4 regions of the Agrobacterium sp. GW821-FHT14E08 genome follow, and region 4 is predicted to be linked to each of the others. Evidence: riboswitches for the same ligand, from Rfam matches in the RefSeq annotation. Region 4 holds a riboswitch; each other region holds the start of a gene.
What was found. A riboswitch is a leader RNA that binds a small molecule or an ion and turns the genes downstream of it on or off. The one in region 4 is predicted to bind cobalamin.

Region 1 (3,856 bases), on a different contig from region 4:
GAAGCCGAACGCGATGCCATCATCCGCGACCGCGACGATGCCATGGCTGCCGCGCGTGACAATGGCGGCGACGTCAGGCGCCAGCGTATTCTCGCCGCCCTCGATGCCAATGGCTGCAGCACCGTGCCGCAAATGGAAACGCAATTGCCGCCGCCCTCGCCCGATGTGACGCGTTATCCCGACGCCTTCCGCCAGCAGGGCAATCAGCCGGGACAGGCCGGGCTTTCGCCCTACCCCAACGCCTCCGCCGAGGGCGGGCTTAGAACACTCTGCGTGCGCACCTGCGACGGCTCGTTTTTCCCCATTGCGTCCAACGCCTCGCCGCTCGATTTCCGCGCCCAGGCGGAGCAATGCCAGAAAATGTGTCCGGGAACTGAGACGGAGCTTTATTTCCACTCCATGACGGATCAGGAAACCGCCGATATGGTGTCTGCCGAAACCGGCAAACCCTACAAGGATCTGCCGACCGCCTTCGCCTACAGGAATGCCTCGGCAAAGGCGCCGGGCTGCGCCTGCAACATGGCCGCCTATCACGAAGAAATGCAAAAGCAGGAAGAGGCCGCCCGGCCGGAAGCCGAAAAACCCTATTCCGGCATCACCACCATCCCATCACCGCAAGGCGACAAGGCTCCGAAACCCGCGGAGCAGCAGCAGGCCGCAAAGCCGCCGGAACAACCGGTTCCCGAACGCGACTACGACCCGAACGACAGCAGGATCCGCGTCATCGGCCCGAAATTCCTGCCCGACCAGACAGGCCGGATCGACCTCAAAAACCCGGCGTTGAAGGGCATACAGCCGCAGCAATAGAGGCGCCGCGATGTTTTAAGCCGGGTGGCAACCGCAATCGGATAGCGCCGCATCCCTGCGGGATCGTCGCCTTGCAGAGGGGCAACATCGTCTATCAGGGAACCAGCTATGGCGTCGATGCGGCCGTTGCCAGCCCCACAAACGGCCGGCTCGCCACCATCGGCGCGATCTACAACCTTCCCTCACCGGTGGGAGCAGCCGTTGCGGCACTCAACATGAATGTCACGAAATCGGGGGTGACGACGAACATCACCAATGGCGTCGTTTCCGGCTTTTACGATGTGCAGCAGCCGAACATGCGCAACCAGATCGGCATATCACCCCGCCGCGCCGGCGAGGTTTTCAGCCAGCCGGGCGATAGCGGCAGCGCCGTGATCGACACGGCGGGCAACAACGTCGTCGGGCTGTTTTGGGGCGCAAGCGCCCAGGGCACGATCAGCCTCGCCAGCCCCATCCACCCCATCCTCAATCTTTTCAACTGCACCGTCGTCTGACGATGAAAAACGCCTGACAGATGGAAAACCACCCTTTCCGAACGCTCATTCGGGAAGGGTGACCCCAAAGCGAAAGCCGCTCACCCACCCCACCGGTTGCGGAACACCAGCTCCTCCAGTGGCACACGCTGCCGCCAGCCCTTCACCGCCAGTTCCGGCTCGGTGTAAAGCGCATCGACGCGGCCGAGGCACAGCCAGGCCACGATTTCGATATGGTCGGGAATGCCCAGAATGGTGCGAATGTCGCTGTCGTGGAAAATGCTGACCCAGCCGACACCGATGCCTTCGGCACGCGCCGCAAGCCAGAGATTCTGGATCGCGCAGACGGTGGAATAGACATCCGTGCGCGGATTATGGGTGCGGCCCAGCACCACCTTGCCGCCACGCGTCGGATCGCAGGTGACGCAGATGCTCAGCGGCGCCTTGCGGATGCCTTCAAGCTTGAGACTACGGTAGAGCGTCTGCTGCTCGCCCGTAAACATCGCCGCCGCCTCCTCATTGGCGCGGCTGAAGGCCACAAAGGCGGCCTGCCTCACGGCGCCATCGGTAACGAGCGTGAAATTCCACGGCTGCATGAAGCCGACGGAGGGAGCGGAATGCGCAGCCCGCAGCAGGCGCTGCACCACCTCCTCCGGCAAAGGATCGGGCAGGAACTGGTCACGCACGTCACGGCGGCTTTCAATGGCGCGGTAGATCGCCTCGCGTTCCTCGCTGGAAAACGGCCGGGCGGGTGAAAGCGCGTGATCGAACGGATCGGCTTGCAATGAACCGGTGGCGGACGGATCAATCGGCATCGTTTATCCCCAACAATGCGGGCGCGGCTGTGCTGAAACCATACCGGTTTTCGCCTGCACGACACGCCTCTTCAACAACCTGCCGCCGTCCACGCGGTTCAGTCTATCCCGTCAGGCCGGTCTTCTGACTCGGCTTCATCCGCCCTTTTCGCCTTCCCGAACTGCTTCAGTGGCTTGTGAAAAGGGCATCCGCCTCACAGCGCTGGGCACGTTCCGGTCTTTCACCGGATTCCCGATTCTCCCGCCGCAACCGGCGGGCACCTGACGTAGAAAGCTATGAGCAAGAAGGCTTGCGAAGGCAAGTGTCTTGCAGGACCGTGCGGCAATGTGACCATGGCACACCGTCGTACCCGCCTTGAGCAACATCCAGACAACCCAAGTCTCTGGGCTGAAAAGAGGCCTTTCGACGCGCAGACGCGCATCGGCTGGATGCCGGATCAAGTCCGGCATGACGGAAGAAGAATAGATCACGCCACAGGGAAATACCTAACATAGGCGAACTCATCCCCATCCGGTGACCAGTTGGGTGAGTTCATCGTGCCCTGCCCGCCAAAAAGCTCGAACAGTGTTTCGGCATTGCCGCCATCCATATCCATCAGCCGCACCCGCACATCGAGGTCACGCGGATGGTCGAAGACATCGCCGTCATAGGAGACGAACACCACCTTGTCACCTTTCGGAGACGGATGCGGAAACCAGTCGCCATAGGAACTGTCGGTGATCCGCTCGACGGCTGAACCATCCACCCGCACGCGCCAGATCTGCATCAGCCCCGTGCGGCTGGAATTGAAATAGACCCACTCGCCGTCTGGCGAATAATCCGGCCCGTCATTGCGGCCCTCGCCATGGGTCAGCCGCGTCTCGACGCCGCTTGCTATATCCATCGAATAGATATCGAAGACCTGATCGCGAATGCCGCAATAGGCAAAACTTTTCCCGTCCGGAGCCCATCCGTGCCAGTAGGAAGGAAGGTTCTTCGTCATCAGCCGTGGCGCGCCGCCCGCCGAGGGCATGAGGTAGATGGCGCTCTTGCCAAATTCCACCTTGTCGGAAATGGCGTAAAGCGATCCATCCGGCGAAATACCGTGATCATTGTTGCAGAGCGTCGCAAAGCCGGTATCGACCCTCTCCGGCGACGCATCACCGGCAAGGGACAGGCGGTAAAGCAGCCCTTCGCTGTTCAGCAGCAGGTATTTTCCATCCGGCGACCAGTTCGGCGCTTCGAATAGATCAGGCGTCTGCCACACCACCCGCATCTGCCGGGTGCGGATGTTGAAGATTTCGATGGAGCTGCGCATTCTGCCTCCCGGGCGTGTCCGTGTTCTCGCTCAAAGCGCCCGGCAATGCAGACATTCCGTTTGCATCCGCCATCGCCATGATTATGATCCTAGGGCGGCAGGCACCGTCCTGCAAATTCAAACCGGAAAAAACGCCAGCGCTCCGGCACCGTCCGTGACCCTTGCCGTTTCTCCCAGATCCGAGGTTCCGCGATGAATACCATCGCCGATCACCGCATCCGCTTCGGGCGGATCGCCGCAATGCTTCCTGTCAAAAACATCGAAAAGGCCCATGATTTTTATGTCGGTGTTCTAGGCTTCGAAAAAACCTTCGAAAACGGCAATCCTGTCGGTTTCATGATCCTCAAACAGGGCCATGCCGAGCTGCACCTGACATTGCAGCCCAGCCACAAGGCAGCGCCCTTCAATGTGGCGCATATGATGGTGAGCGATGTCGATGCGCTGCATGCGCTCTGCAAGAGCC
Region 2 (3,856 bases), on a different contig from region 4:
GGTGATGGCGAGAAGCCGCAACGGCAAGCCGTCCTTTGTGCGGTTCCCTGCCCCGTCCTTGACCCATCCGGCGTCATCAAGAAGCGCTTCGGCCTTCTTGATGTCGGTCGGCCGCGGCTGCTTTCCAGCGAAGGGGAAATAGGCGGCATAAGCGCCGGTGGCCGGCTCACCGCCATTGATCGCGGCAGCCAGCTCCTTGCGATCGAAAGTCAGGTCCAGCGCCTCCCGCACTTTGATGTCGGTGGTAATCGGCCGCTTCGTATTGAGGAAGGCGAGATATTGATAACCGACCGGGAAGGACTTGATCGTCAGGGCCGGATTGGTTTCCAGCCGTTTCACGACTTCCGAGGGCAGTCCGAAGGCGAGGTCCAATTCGCCAGCCTCCAGCGCAAGTGTCATGCTTTGCGCGTCACCGAACCTGCGGAAATCGACCGGGGAGCGGGAAGCCGCATCGGCGAAATTGGCATTCGGCGCGAGTTTCAGCGATGTATCTGCCTTGAAATCCGCAATCTGATACGGCCCGGTGAAGAGAGCGCTTCCATCGGCGGCCGGCGTATAGGCGACGAGCGGCCACTCCGCAAATAGCGCCTGCAGGAAGGACACCGGTTTCTCCGTCGTGATATCGAGCGTCAGTGCATCGACTGCCTTGAAGCCAAGCTTTCCACCTGTCGCAAGCGCCGCCTTGTTGGTTGCGAAAGTATGCTCAAATCCGGCCGCAAGGGCTGCTGCCGTTACGGCAGAACCATCGGAGAAGGTCCGGTCCGGTTTCAGCGTCACTGTCCAGGTCAAATCGCCGGTACGTTCCGCTTTCTCGGCAAGGTCCGGCACAAGCCGGCCCTCTTTGTCGACGGTAAAGAGGTTCTGGCCCACTCCATGACTGACAAGAGCCCAGCCATTGGAGCCCTTTGCGGGATCAAGGCCACTTGTGATGTAGGTGGCGCCGACGCGCAAGGGTTCGGTGGCAAGCGCATCGGCCGCCACGCCTGTGATGAAAGCCGCGAGCCCGGCTGCTGCCAGACGCGAAAAGCTCTTTATCGGCATTTTGTTTCCTCTCATGCTATTCGGAAAGATTGCGCAGCCGCTGTTTGCGGCCGGTCGGGTGATAGGCGAAGTCCTCGACGATACGACCACCAAGCAGGTGTTCGGCAACGATACGATCGACGGCCTCTTCGGTGACGCCGCCATAATAGGTACCCTCAGGAAAGACCTGCATGACCGGCGCAAGGTTACAGGGGCCGAGACAGGTCGATTTGGCCGTCATGGTGCCGTCGCCCGTGACCCTGAGTTTCAGCCGTTCCTGCTGGTTGCGCAGATGCCCCCAGATGGCGTCCGCACCGGCTGAATTGCACGGGGCACCCTGACAGACGAGCACACGGCGCTTTTGCGCAGGCACCAGCGACCCCTCGCCTGCCGGGCGCACCGACGGTGAAAGATCGAGTTCCTTCGCCGTTTCGGCAAGGTCTTCGATAAGAAGCGTCATCAGGCTGCTTGCGGTCGGGCTCGCAGTTATCGACAGCGAGGGCCAGGGGCGTGGGTCCGCTGCCCGCCATCGTTTCAGGGTCTTGGTCAGCCAGTTTTGAAAGCTCGGCTCCAATGGCAACATGAGCGGCACGAGAAGGAGATTGCCGAAACCCTCATCGATGAGCGCGCCGAGCGCTTCGCGCAAGGACGGCGTGCCCTGCTCGGTGAATGCGATGCGAACGGTTCTCGCGCCGCACAGCTGCCCCGCCAGCGCCGCAAGACGCTGCATGTCCTGATGCGGCGCCGCCGCGAAAGCCGATTTGGCGACAAGCAGCACGGCGTCGGGCTGAGAGGGCTCTCGATAGGTTGGTTGGATCTCGGTTGTCACAATGCCTCATTCACGAGGCGGCGACGAAAATGACGGGCCTCCGGCATCAATGCCGGAAACAGCCATCATTCCCATGGCACCCCCCGACCACGGAATTACAATATGTCAGGCAGGTCTCCTGGCTTGCGGGTCAAAGCCACCTCACCCGTCTTCCCGGCATTTCTGCCAGTGACATCGTGGGCGATTGGCTCACCGCTTACAGTTGCGGGACAGCTCCGGGTCTTCACCGGATTCCCTCTTAGCTTCCACCGGGTGACGGAAGAACCATGACGGAGCGAACCTACACTGCCGCAGGCCGCTGTCAACCGCCTGCGCCGCAAGTGAACACGCTACGCAAGTCTCCTTCGTCCAATCGATTGTTACGTTATAAAGTTACATAAACGCAGTTTTATTTGCTGGTCAACCCCATGTTTTACGATGTGGTACCGAATTGGCTCACCCACAGCCGTCACTGCGCGGAAACCAAAAATAAAACGGAAGATATAATCAATAAAATATATAATTATATCAATACTTAAAACAAAAAACATAAAGTAATTTATAATTCACCGGAGGCCTCGCGGCGTCGCAATTCAAGCTCTTCACTGTAGCGCCTGAGCGTGTGGCTCTCCGTCAGCAGGCCAACCGGGCGGTTTTCTATCTTGTCGTTGACGACAACCAGCGCTTCGCTTTCCGTGGCATCGAAAGCGGCTGCCGCCTGCCGCGCATTCATCGTCGGCAGCAGCACGTCATTCTTGTAGTGCAGATAGGTTTCGAGGCTGATCTTGCTCGGGTCGCGATCCATCGGGTCGGCGTAGATTTCCGGCACGAGGACGATGCCGGCATAGCGCCCGTCATCATGCGTCATGATCACACGCTGCGTCGAACCCAGTGGAAACTTCTCCTTGAAGGCCGGAAGCCCCATGCTGACATTGGCCTTGCGAATATCGGCGCGCATCATCTTGCCCACGGTCAGGTCGCGGATCCAGCCAATGTCATGGGCGCTGCGAATGCTTTCGCCTCTGAGGTGAAAGCGCCAGGTGGCGAAGGAGTAACCGAAGGTCGTGCGCACCACGAGCGAGGTGGTGATGACGGCGGCAAGCACCAGAGCCGTGATCTGGAAGTCTCCGGTCAGTTCCAGCGCCAGAAACGTCATCGTCAGCGGACCGCCGATGATGGCGGCGGCAAAGGCGCTCATGCCGATCACGGCATAGACGATGGGCGCTGTCGCCCCATAACCGATATAGGGGGCGCAGAGCGCGAAAATCTTGCCGAGCAGCGATCCCATGAACAACGAGGCGAAGAACAGGCCACCGCGGAAATTCGAACCGATGGAAACGGCGCTGGCCGCCGCTTTCAGCAGAAACAGCCCCGCCAGCCCGTAGATCGTCAGTTCGGCATCGATGTTGAGATGCAGCGCCCCATGTCCGCTCGAAAGCACCTGCGGTGATATCAACGCAAGGGCGCCCACAGCCACGCCGCCAATGGCTGGACGAAGCCAGCCTGGAATAGCACTTTTGCGCGCAGTCTCCTCGATGAAGGACACTGTTTGCATGAGCGCGATGCCAATCGCCGCGCATACGACGCCAAGAAAGATGGCGGGTACGTAGTCGGCGGGCGTCACGCGGCTGGCATCGACGATATCGATTGAGAGGCCATGGCCGCCTATAACCCCTATGACGGTCGTCGCCACCAGCGCCGAGACGATGAGCGGGGCAAGCGTCACGACCGTATAGGTGCCGATGATGAGTTCGATGGCGTAGAATGCCCCGGTCAAAGGTGCGTTGAAGGCCGCCGCTATCGCCCCCGCTGCACCGCAGCCGACGAGGATTCGCATGTCCCCTCGCCGCAGCTTCAGCTTGATGCCGATCTTGGAGGCGACACCGCTGGCAATCTGCGTATAACCGGCCTCAAGCCCCACGGACGCGCCGAAACCGTTGGACACAATGTTCTGCACGCAGACGATGATGCTGTCCGTGAGCGACAGGCGGCCGCCATGCAGCGCATTCGCCTCGATCGGGTCGACCA
Region 3 (3,856 bases), on a different contig from region 4:
GGATGCTGTCGCCTTCATGACGGGCGCCAAGGAAGCGCCGAAGGAAACGCTTGCCGCATGACGCTGAAGCTTGAAACGATCGCCGAAGACGTTCTTCGGCGGGCAGAAGGTAAATCCCGTTTTATTGTCGCCATTGCCGGTCCCCCTGGGGCCGGCAAATCCACGCTGGCGGATGCCCTTTGTGATACTTTGCTCGCACGGGGCGAAACGGCCGCCGTCCTGCCCATGGATGGCTTCCATATGGACAATGGCATCCTTGAAGAGCGGGGGCTGCTGCCGCGAAAAGGCGCGCCGGAAACATTCGACGTGCGCGGTTTTCTCGATATCGTCTCCGCCGTCCGCAAAGGCGGGCAGGAGGTGCTTGTTCCGGTTTTCGACCGCTCCTGTGAAATCGCCATAGCGTCTGCCCGGGCGATTGCGCCGGAAACACGCTTTATCCTCGCTGAAGGCAATTATCTGCTGCTGGACGAGGCGCCATGGACAACTCTTTCCAAAAGCTTCGACCTCACCATTTTTGTAGGGCCGTCCGTCGATGTGCTGGAGGAGAGGCTGCGGAAAAGGTGGCAGGGCTATGGTCTCGACGAGGCTGAGATCCACGCCAAACTTTTCGAAAACGATCTTCCGAACGGAAAAAGGGTGATCGAAAACGCCCGTCCCGCCGATATCCGCATCGATATCTGGGAATAGATTAACGCTTTTCTCTGTTTGGACGGCGGCACGCATGTGCCGTTAAGCCTTTGTTGACCATGTGTTGAATCTTTTTGATCCACAGGGTGGGGCTTTTGTGTGTCTATTTATTGACGCGAAAATTTCCTCATATACTATATGTGGTGTTCGAGGTTCTTCCGATTCGCAAGGATTGGGAGCTAAGACGGGAATTCGGTGCGTAACGCCATTATGGCGGAGCAAGGCCGAAACTGCCCCCGCAACTGTAAGCGGTGAGCATCGTTCCGATTTGGGTCACTGGGGTCAAAAGCTCCGGGAAGGCCGGAATAGATGTTGTGACCCGCAAGTCAGGAGACCTGCCTTGAGCGCAAACGTCCACGGGCGGGGTGTCCGGAGGAAGGTGTATGACGCAAATGATTTGCGTGCGCCCTTTTCTGCCCCCTCCAGAACTAGCTTCGGGGTGAAGTCATGCCAGTGCATTTGTTTGAGTTGCTGCGCTCGTCGGCGTAGAGAGTGATTTTACGCGGCTAAAAGCCGCGCGCGCCCACCCTAATGACAGATCCATCGCCGCCCGATTGCGATTGCAATCGGCAATGTTGAGCCGTGTCCGAAACCGGTTTCGAGAGAGGAAATTATGACCGTCACCGTTTACAGCAAGCCCGCCTGCGTCCAATGCACCGCAACCTATCGCGCCCTCGACCGCATCGGCGTCCCTTACGAGATCATCGATATCTCCGAAGATACGGATGCGCTCGATCACGTCCGCGGTCTCGGTTACATGCAGGTTCCCGTGGTCGTCGCCGGTGAGCGCCATTGGGCGGGTTTCCGGCCGGATATGATCGGCTCGATCAGCTGAGGCGGCGGGCGATGGGCCTGATCGTCTATTATTCCAGCCGCTCTGAAAACACCCATCGTTTCCTTCTGAAACTGGGACGGCGTCTGTTTCGCCTGCCGCTCGGCGCGGAGGAAGATGTTCCCCATGTGTCCGAGCCCTATGTGCTGGTCACCCCCACCTATGGGGGCGGCGGCACCAAAGGGGCCGTGCCAAAGCCGGTCATCCGGTTTTTGAACGAGCCCTCCAACCGAAATCTCATTCGCGGCGTCATCGCGGCGGGAAACACGAATTTTGGCGCAGCTTTCGCATCCGCCGGAGATATCGTCTCGCGCAAATGCGCGGTGCCGTTTCTCTATCGCTTCGAGCTTCTCGGCACGGAGGAAGATGTCGCCAACGTCAAACATGGATTGGAACGATTTTGGACACGCTGACCTCGAGCGCCATGCGCAAGGACGCCAAACAGCCGGTAGCTGCAAGCCAGAAACCGGTTGATACGGGACTGGACTACCACGCGCTGAACGCGATGCTGAACCTTTACGATGAGAACGGAAAGATCCAGCTCGACAAGGATCGGCTGGCCGCCCGGCAATATTTCCTCCAGCACGTCAACCAGAACACGGTGTTTTTCCATAACCTCAGGGAAAAGCTCGATTATCTGGTGACGGAGGGATATTACGAACAGGAGGTACTGGACCAGTATTCCTTCAATTTCGTCCGTGACCTCTATGACGAGGCCTATGCCCGGAAGTTCCGCTTCCCCACCTTTCTCGGCGCTTTCAAATATTACACCTCCTACACGCTGAAGACATTCGACGGAAAACGTTATCTGGAGCGTTACGAGGATCGCGTCTGCATGGTGGCGCTGGCCCTTGCGCGTGGCGATGAACAGCTTGCCCGCGATCTGGTCGATGAAATCATTTCAGGCCGCTTCCAGCCGGCAACGCCGACATTCCTCAACGCCGGCAAGAAGAGCCGCGGTGAACTGGTCTCGTGTTTTCTGCTGCGTGTGGAAGACAATATGGAGAGCATCGGCCGCTCCATCAATTCGGCCCTGCAGCTTTCCAAGCGCGGTGGTGGTGTGGCGCTGTCCCTGACCAATATTCGCGAATTCGGAGCGCCGATCAAACAGATCGAAAACCAGTCTTCCGGCGTCATTCCTGTCATGAAGCTATTGGAAGACAGCTTTTCCTATGCCAACCAGCTCGGCGCGCGCCAGGGTGCCGGCGCGGTCTATCTGCATGCCCACCACCCGGATATCATGCGCTTCCTCGATACCAAGCGCGAAAATGCCGACGAGAAAATCCGCATCAAGACCCTGTCGCTCGGCGTGGTGATCCCCGATATCACCTTCGAACTCGCCCGCAACAATGAGGATATGTACCTGTTCTCGCCCTATGATGTGGAGCGTGTCTATGGCGTGCCGTTGACCGAGATTTCGGTCAGCGAAAAATATCATGAAATGGTCGCCGATAGCCGCATCCGCAAGAAGAAGATCAAGGCGCGCGAATTCTTCCAGGTGATCGCCGAAATCCAGTTCGAGAGCGGTTACCCCTACATCATGTTCGAGGATACGGTGAACCGCGCCAATCCGGTCGCGGGCCGTATCAGCATGAGCAATCTCTGCTCGGAAATCCTGCAGGTCAGCGAAGCGAGCGAGTTCAACGCCGATCTGTCCTATAGCCATATGGGTAAGGATATTTCCTGCAATCTCGGCTCACTTAACATCGCCTCGGCGATGGACTCCGCCGATTTCGGCAAGACCATCGAGACATCCATCCGGGCGCTGACGGCCGTGTCGGACATGAGCCACATTTCCTCCGTTCCTTCGGTGGAAAAGGGCAATGATGCCAGCCACGCCATCGGGCTTGGCCAGATGAACCTTCACGGTTATCTGGCGCGTGAGCGCATCTTCTACGGTTCCGAAGAAGGCGTCGATTTCACCAATATCTATTTCTACACCGTCACCTACCACGCCATCCGCGCCAGCAACCGGCTGGCCGTGGAAAGGGGTCAGAGCTTCAGGGGCTTTGAGAACTCCAAATATGCCTCGGGCGACTATTTCGACAAATATACCGACCGGGAATGGTCGCCCGCGACGGAAAAGGTCCGTGAGCTGTTCGAAAAAGCCGGCATTGCCATTCCAACGCAGGAAGACTGGACAGCGTTGAAGCAGGACGTGATGGCATCGGGTCTCTATAACCAGAACCTTCAGGCTGTGCCGCCCACCGGCTCGATCTCCTATATCAACCACTCCACCTCCTCCATTCATCCGATCGTCTCGAAGATCGAAATCCGCAAAGAGGGCAAGATCGGCCGCGTTTATTATCCGGCTTCCTATCTCTCTAATGACAATCT
Region 4 (3,856 bases):
GCTCTTGCCGTCGGTGCGGTCATGACCTTCATCGCCACAAGGCTGCGCTTCGGCCGTTATGTCTTCGCCATCGGCGGCAATCCGGAAGCGGCGGAACTCGCCGGCATCAAGACCCGCTGGGTCACGGTGAAGATATTCACGCTGATGGGCGTTCTGTGCGCCATCGCCGCGGCCATCTCGACCGCCCGCCTCAATGCCGCCACCAATGCCCAGGGCGAGCTCGACGAGCTTTACACCATCGCGGCGGCCGTCATCGGCGGCACTTCGCTTGCCGGCGGTGTCGGAACCATAGCGGGCGCGATGCTCGGCGCGCTCGTCATGCAATCGCTGCAATCCGGCATGGTGCTGGTGGGCATCGATACGCCCTTCCAGCGCATCGTCGTCGGTGTGGTTCTGGTCGTCGCCGTCTGGCTCGACACCATCTACCGCGCCCGCGCCAAGTAAGAACCGAGGAGAACTCCTATGACGGACCAAGTCACGCCCCTCGTGGAAATGCGCAATATTTCCATTTCCTTCGGCGGTATCCATGCGGTGGAAAACGCATCTGTCGATCTTTTCCCCGGTGAGGTGGTTGCCCTTCTCGGCCATAATGGCGCGGGCAAATCGACGCTTATCAAAATCCTGTCGGGCGCATACCGGCGTGATGGCGGCGATATTCTCATCAATGGCGAGGATGCGGATATCCGCAATCCCCGCGACGCCAAGAAATACGGCATTGAAACCATCTACCAGACGCTGGCCGTGGCCGATAATGTCGATGCGGCCGCCAATCTCTATCTCGGTCGTGAGCTGAAGACGAAATGGGGCACACTTGACGATGTCGCCATGGAAGCCTCGGCCCGCGAGGTGATGGGGCGTCTCAACCCCAATTTCCGGCGGTTCAAGGAGCCGGTGAAGGCGTTGTCCGGCGGCCAGCGACAGTCCGTCGCCATTGCCCGCGCCATTCTGTTCGATGCCCGCATCCTCATCATGGACGAGCCGACGGCCGCACTCGGGCCGCAGGAAACGGCGCAGGTGGGCGATCTCGTCAAGGAGCTGAAACGGCAGGGCATCGGCATCTTCCTCATCAGCCATGATATTCACGACGTCTTCGATCTGGCCGACAGGGTCTTCGTAATGAAGAACGGCAAGGTGGTGGGCCATGCCCGGACAGAGGATGTCACCAAGGACGAGGTTCTCGGCATGATCATTCTGGGCAAGGTGCCGCCCGGTGCGGTGCCGGGGCCGGGTGCGGTCGCGCTCTGAGTTCATAGAAATAAAGATATAAAGATTTCTTTATGTCTATTGACATCGTGACGCCCGTGGTGAGAAATGCGGGTGTCATGGTTCTCCGGGCCTGATATTTCAATCCCGGAGCTAAGAGGGAATCCGGTGCGCCGTTTTATCGGCAAGACCGGAGCTGCCCCCGCAACTGTAAGCGGCGAGCCTTTGTCCATCCACGTCACTGGGGTGAAAGCCCCGGGAAGACGGACAAAGGCGACGACCCGTAAGCCAGGAGACCTGCCAGGACAAAATAACGTCCACGGGCGGGGTGTCCCGGTGGTTGCTGCAATGGTCCGGCAAAGGCCGGGCCTGCACGCGTCCGCTTTACCCATGCCCCCACAACCAAATGGGGTATGACAATGCCAAACAAGACCATTCCAGTCGCATCGCTCGGTTTTCCGAGGATCGGACGCCATCGTGAACTGAAGTTCGCGCTTGAAGGCTTCTGGTCCGGAAAGATTTCCGAGACGGAACTGCGCGAAACCGCCACCCGGCTGCGCGCCGAAAATTGGGCGCTTCAGCGTGAGAAGGGGATCACCCACATCCCCTCCAACGATTTTTCCTTCTACGATCATGTCCTCGATACGGCCGTGATGGTGGGCGCCATTCCATCCCTCTACGGATGGACGGACGGAGAGGTTCCCCTGTCGACCTATTTCGCCATGGCGCGCGGCAGCGAGAGCGAAGGCCATGCAGGTTGCGGCCATGCGCATGGACATTCCCATCACGCACAGGGTGTTCCGGCGCTGGAAATGACCAAATGGTTCGACACCAATTATCACTACATGGTGCCGGAGATTTCAGAGGATCAGCATTTCGTGCTCACCTCACAAAAGCCCGTTGACCACTTCCTTGAGGCGAAGGCGCTCGGCATCCACACGCGTCCAGTCATTCTCGGCCCGGTCACGTTCCTGAAACTTGCCAAGGCACGTGGGACAGCGTTCAAGCCGCTCGATCTGCTGGCAAGGCTGCTGCCGGTCTATGAAGAACTGCTGCGCCGGCTGCGGGCTGCCGGCGCGGACTGGGTGCAGATCGACGAACCGGTTGCCGCTCTGGACCTTTCCGAGGGTGAACGCCATGCGCTTACCGTGAGCTATCAGGCTTTGTCGAAAGCCGCGCCGGATCTGAAAATCCTCGTCGCGACCTATTTCGGTGGTCTTGAGGATAATCTGGAGGCTGTCGCAGCGCTTCCGGTCGCGGGTCTTCATATTGATCTGGTGCGTGCGCCGGGTGAGTTTGAGGTGGTGCTGAAGGCTTTGCCCGCAAGCCGTGTCCTGTCGCTCGGCGTCATCGACGGTCGCAACATCTGGCGCGCAGATCTCGCCGCGATCATCGACCGGTTGGAAACCGCCATTGCCGAACGCGGCGTGGAGGCGTTTCAAATCGCGTCGTCCTGCTCGCTGTTGCATGTTCCGGTCGATCTCGAACTGGAGACCGGCCTCGATGCCGATCTGAAAAGCTGGCTGTCCTTCGCCACCCAGAAACTCGGCGAACTTGCCACGCTCGGCAGGGCGCTTGGCGAGGGCAGGGCCGCAGTCGCGGTGGAGCTGGCGGCTGCCTCCGGGGCCGTCGCCGCACGTGCATCCTCGCCAAAGGTAACGGACCCCGCCGTGCAGAACCGTATCGCGATGATTGCTGAGGCCGACAAGAAGCGGGCGAGCGCATTTGCCGAGCGGCAGAAGGTGCAGTCGCAGGCTATTGCGCTGCCGCTTTTCCCGACAACCACCATCGGCTCCTTCCCGCAGACGCCGGAGGTGCGAAAGGCCCGCTCTGCAAATTCGAAGGGCGCGCTGACCGATGCGCAATATGAAAAATTCCTGCAGAAGGAAACCGAAGCGACCATCCGCTGGCAGGAGGAAATCGGCCTCGACGTCCTCGTTCACGGCGAGTTCGAGCGCAATGACATGGTGCAATATTTCGGCGAGCAGCTTTCCGGTTTCGCCTTTACCCAGCATGCGTGGGTGCAGAGCTACGGCTCGCGTTACGTGCGCCCGCCGATCATTTTCGGCGATGTGTCGCGACCGAGGCCGATGACGGTCCGCTGGTGGGAATATTCCCAGTCACTGACCGAAAAGCCGGTCAAGGGCATGTTGACGGGACCGGTGACGATCCTCAACTGGTCCTTCGTTCGCGATGATATCGCCAGAAGCCTGACCTGCCGGCAGATCGCGCTCGCCATCCGCGACGAGGTCAATGATCTCGAGGCAGCCGGGGCGAAGATGATCCAGATCGATGAGGCGGCGCTGCGTGAGGGCCTGCCGCTTCGGCATCGGGACTGGCAGGATTATCTCGACTGGGCGGTGGAATCCTTCCGTATTTGCTCAAGCGGTGTTGAGGACCGGACGCAGGTTCACACCCATATGTGCTATTCGGAGTTCAACCAGATCATCGATGCCATCGCGGCCATGGATGCGGACGTGATCTCCATCGAGACCTCGCGGTCGAAGATGGAACTGCTGGACGCCTTCCGGACTTACAAATATCCGAACCAGATTGGCCCCGGCGTTTACGACATCCATTCGCCGCGCGTGCCGGCCGTGGGAGAAATGGTCGATCTCCTGGCGCTGGCGCGGCAGCGGCTTGACGACCGGCA

Region 1: linked by a shared signal. The riboswitch ahead of bluB (5,6-dimethylbenzimidazole synthase) and the one ahead of metE (5-methyltetrahydropteroyltriglutamate--homocysteine S-methyltransferase) in region 4 are both predicted to bind cobalamin.
Region 2: linked by a shared signal. The riboswitch ahead of AC1ROR_RS04520 ((2Fe-2S) ferredoxin domain-containing protein) and the one ahead of metE (5-methyltetrahydropteroyltriglutamate--homocysteine S-methyltransferase) in region 4 are both predicted to bind cobalamin.
Region 3: linked by a shared signal. The riboswitch ahead of nrdH (glutaredoxin-like protein NrdH) and the one ahead of metE (5-methyltetrahydropteroyltriglutamate--homocysteine S-methyltransferase) in region 4 are both predicted to bind cobalamin.

The regions. Positions count from the first base shown of each region.
Region 1 is NZ_JBXAPJ010000001.1:1,133,132-1,136,987, forward strand. Features, by position in the region: gene AC1ROR_RS05590 (DUF2865 domain-containing protein) at 1-807, shown strand, start outside; gene AC1ROR_RS05595 (chymotrypsin family serine protease) at 879-1,301, shown strand; gene bluB (5,6-dimethylbenzimidazole synthase) at 1,382-2,095, opposite strand; cobalamin riboswitch at 2,193-2,375, opposite strand; gene AC1ROR_RS05605 (TolB family protein) at 2,563-3,393, opposite strand; gene AC1ROR_RS05610 (glyoxalase superfamily protein) at 3,586-3,856, shown strand, end outside.
Region 2 is NZ_JBXAPJ010000001.1:919,683-923,538, forward strand. Features, by position in the region: gene AC1ROR_RS04515 (ABC transporter substrate-binding protein) at 1-1,041, opposite strand, end outside; gene AC1ROR_RS04520 ((2Fe-2S) ferredoxin domain-containing protein) at 1,058-1,849, opposite strand; cobalamin riboswitch at 1,941-2,134, opposite strand; gene AC1ROR_RS04525 (chloride channel protein) at 2,388-3,856, opposite strand, start outside.
Region 3 is NZ_JBXAPJ010000002.1:822,087-825,942, reverse strand. Features, by position in the region: gene AC1ROR_RS12740 (ATP-binding cassette domain-containing protein) at 1-61, shown strand, start outside; gene AC1ROR_RS12735 (nucleoside triphosphate hydrolase) at 58-687, shown strand; cobalamin riboswitch at 821-1,044, shown strand; gene nrdH (glutaredoxin-like protein NrdH) at 1,301-1,522, shown strand; gene nrdI (class Ib ribonucleoside-diphosphate reductase assembly flavoprotein NrdI) at 1,534-1,932, shown strand; gene nrdE (class 1b ribonucleoside-diphosphate reductase subunit alpha) at 1,944-3,856, shown strand, end outside.
Region 4 is NZ_JBXAPJ010000003.1:346,295-350,150, forward strand. Features, by position in the region: gene AC1ROR_RS14325 (sugar ABC transporter permease) at 1-444, shown strand, start outside; gene AC1ROR_RS14330 (ATP-binding cassette domain-containing protein) at 463-1,245, shown strand; cobalamin riboswitch at 1,307-1,522, shown strand; gene metE (5-methyltetrahydropteroyltriglutamate--homocysteine S-methyltransferase) at 1,623-3,856, shown strand, end outside.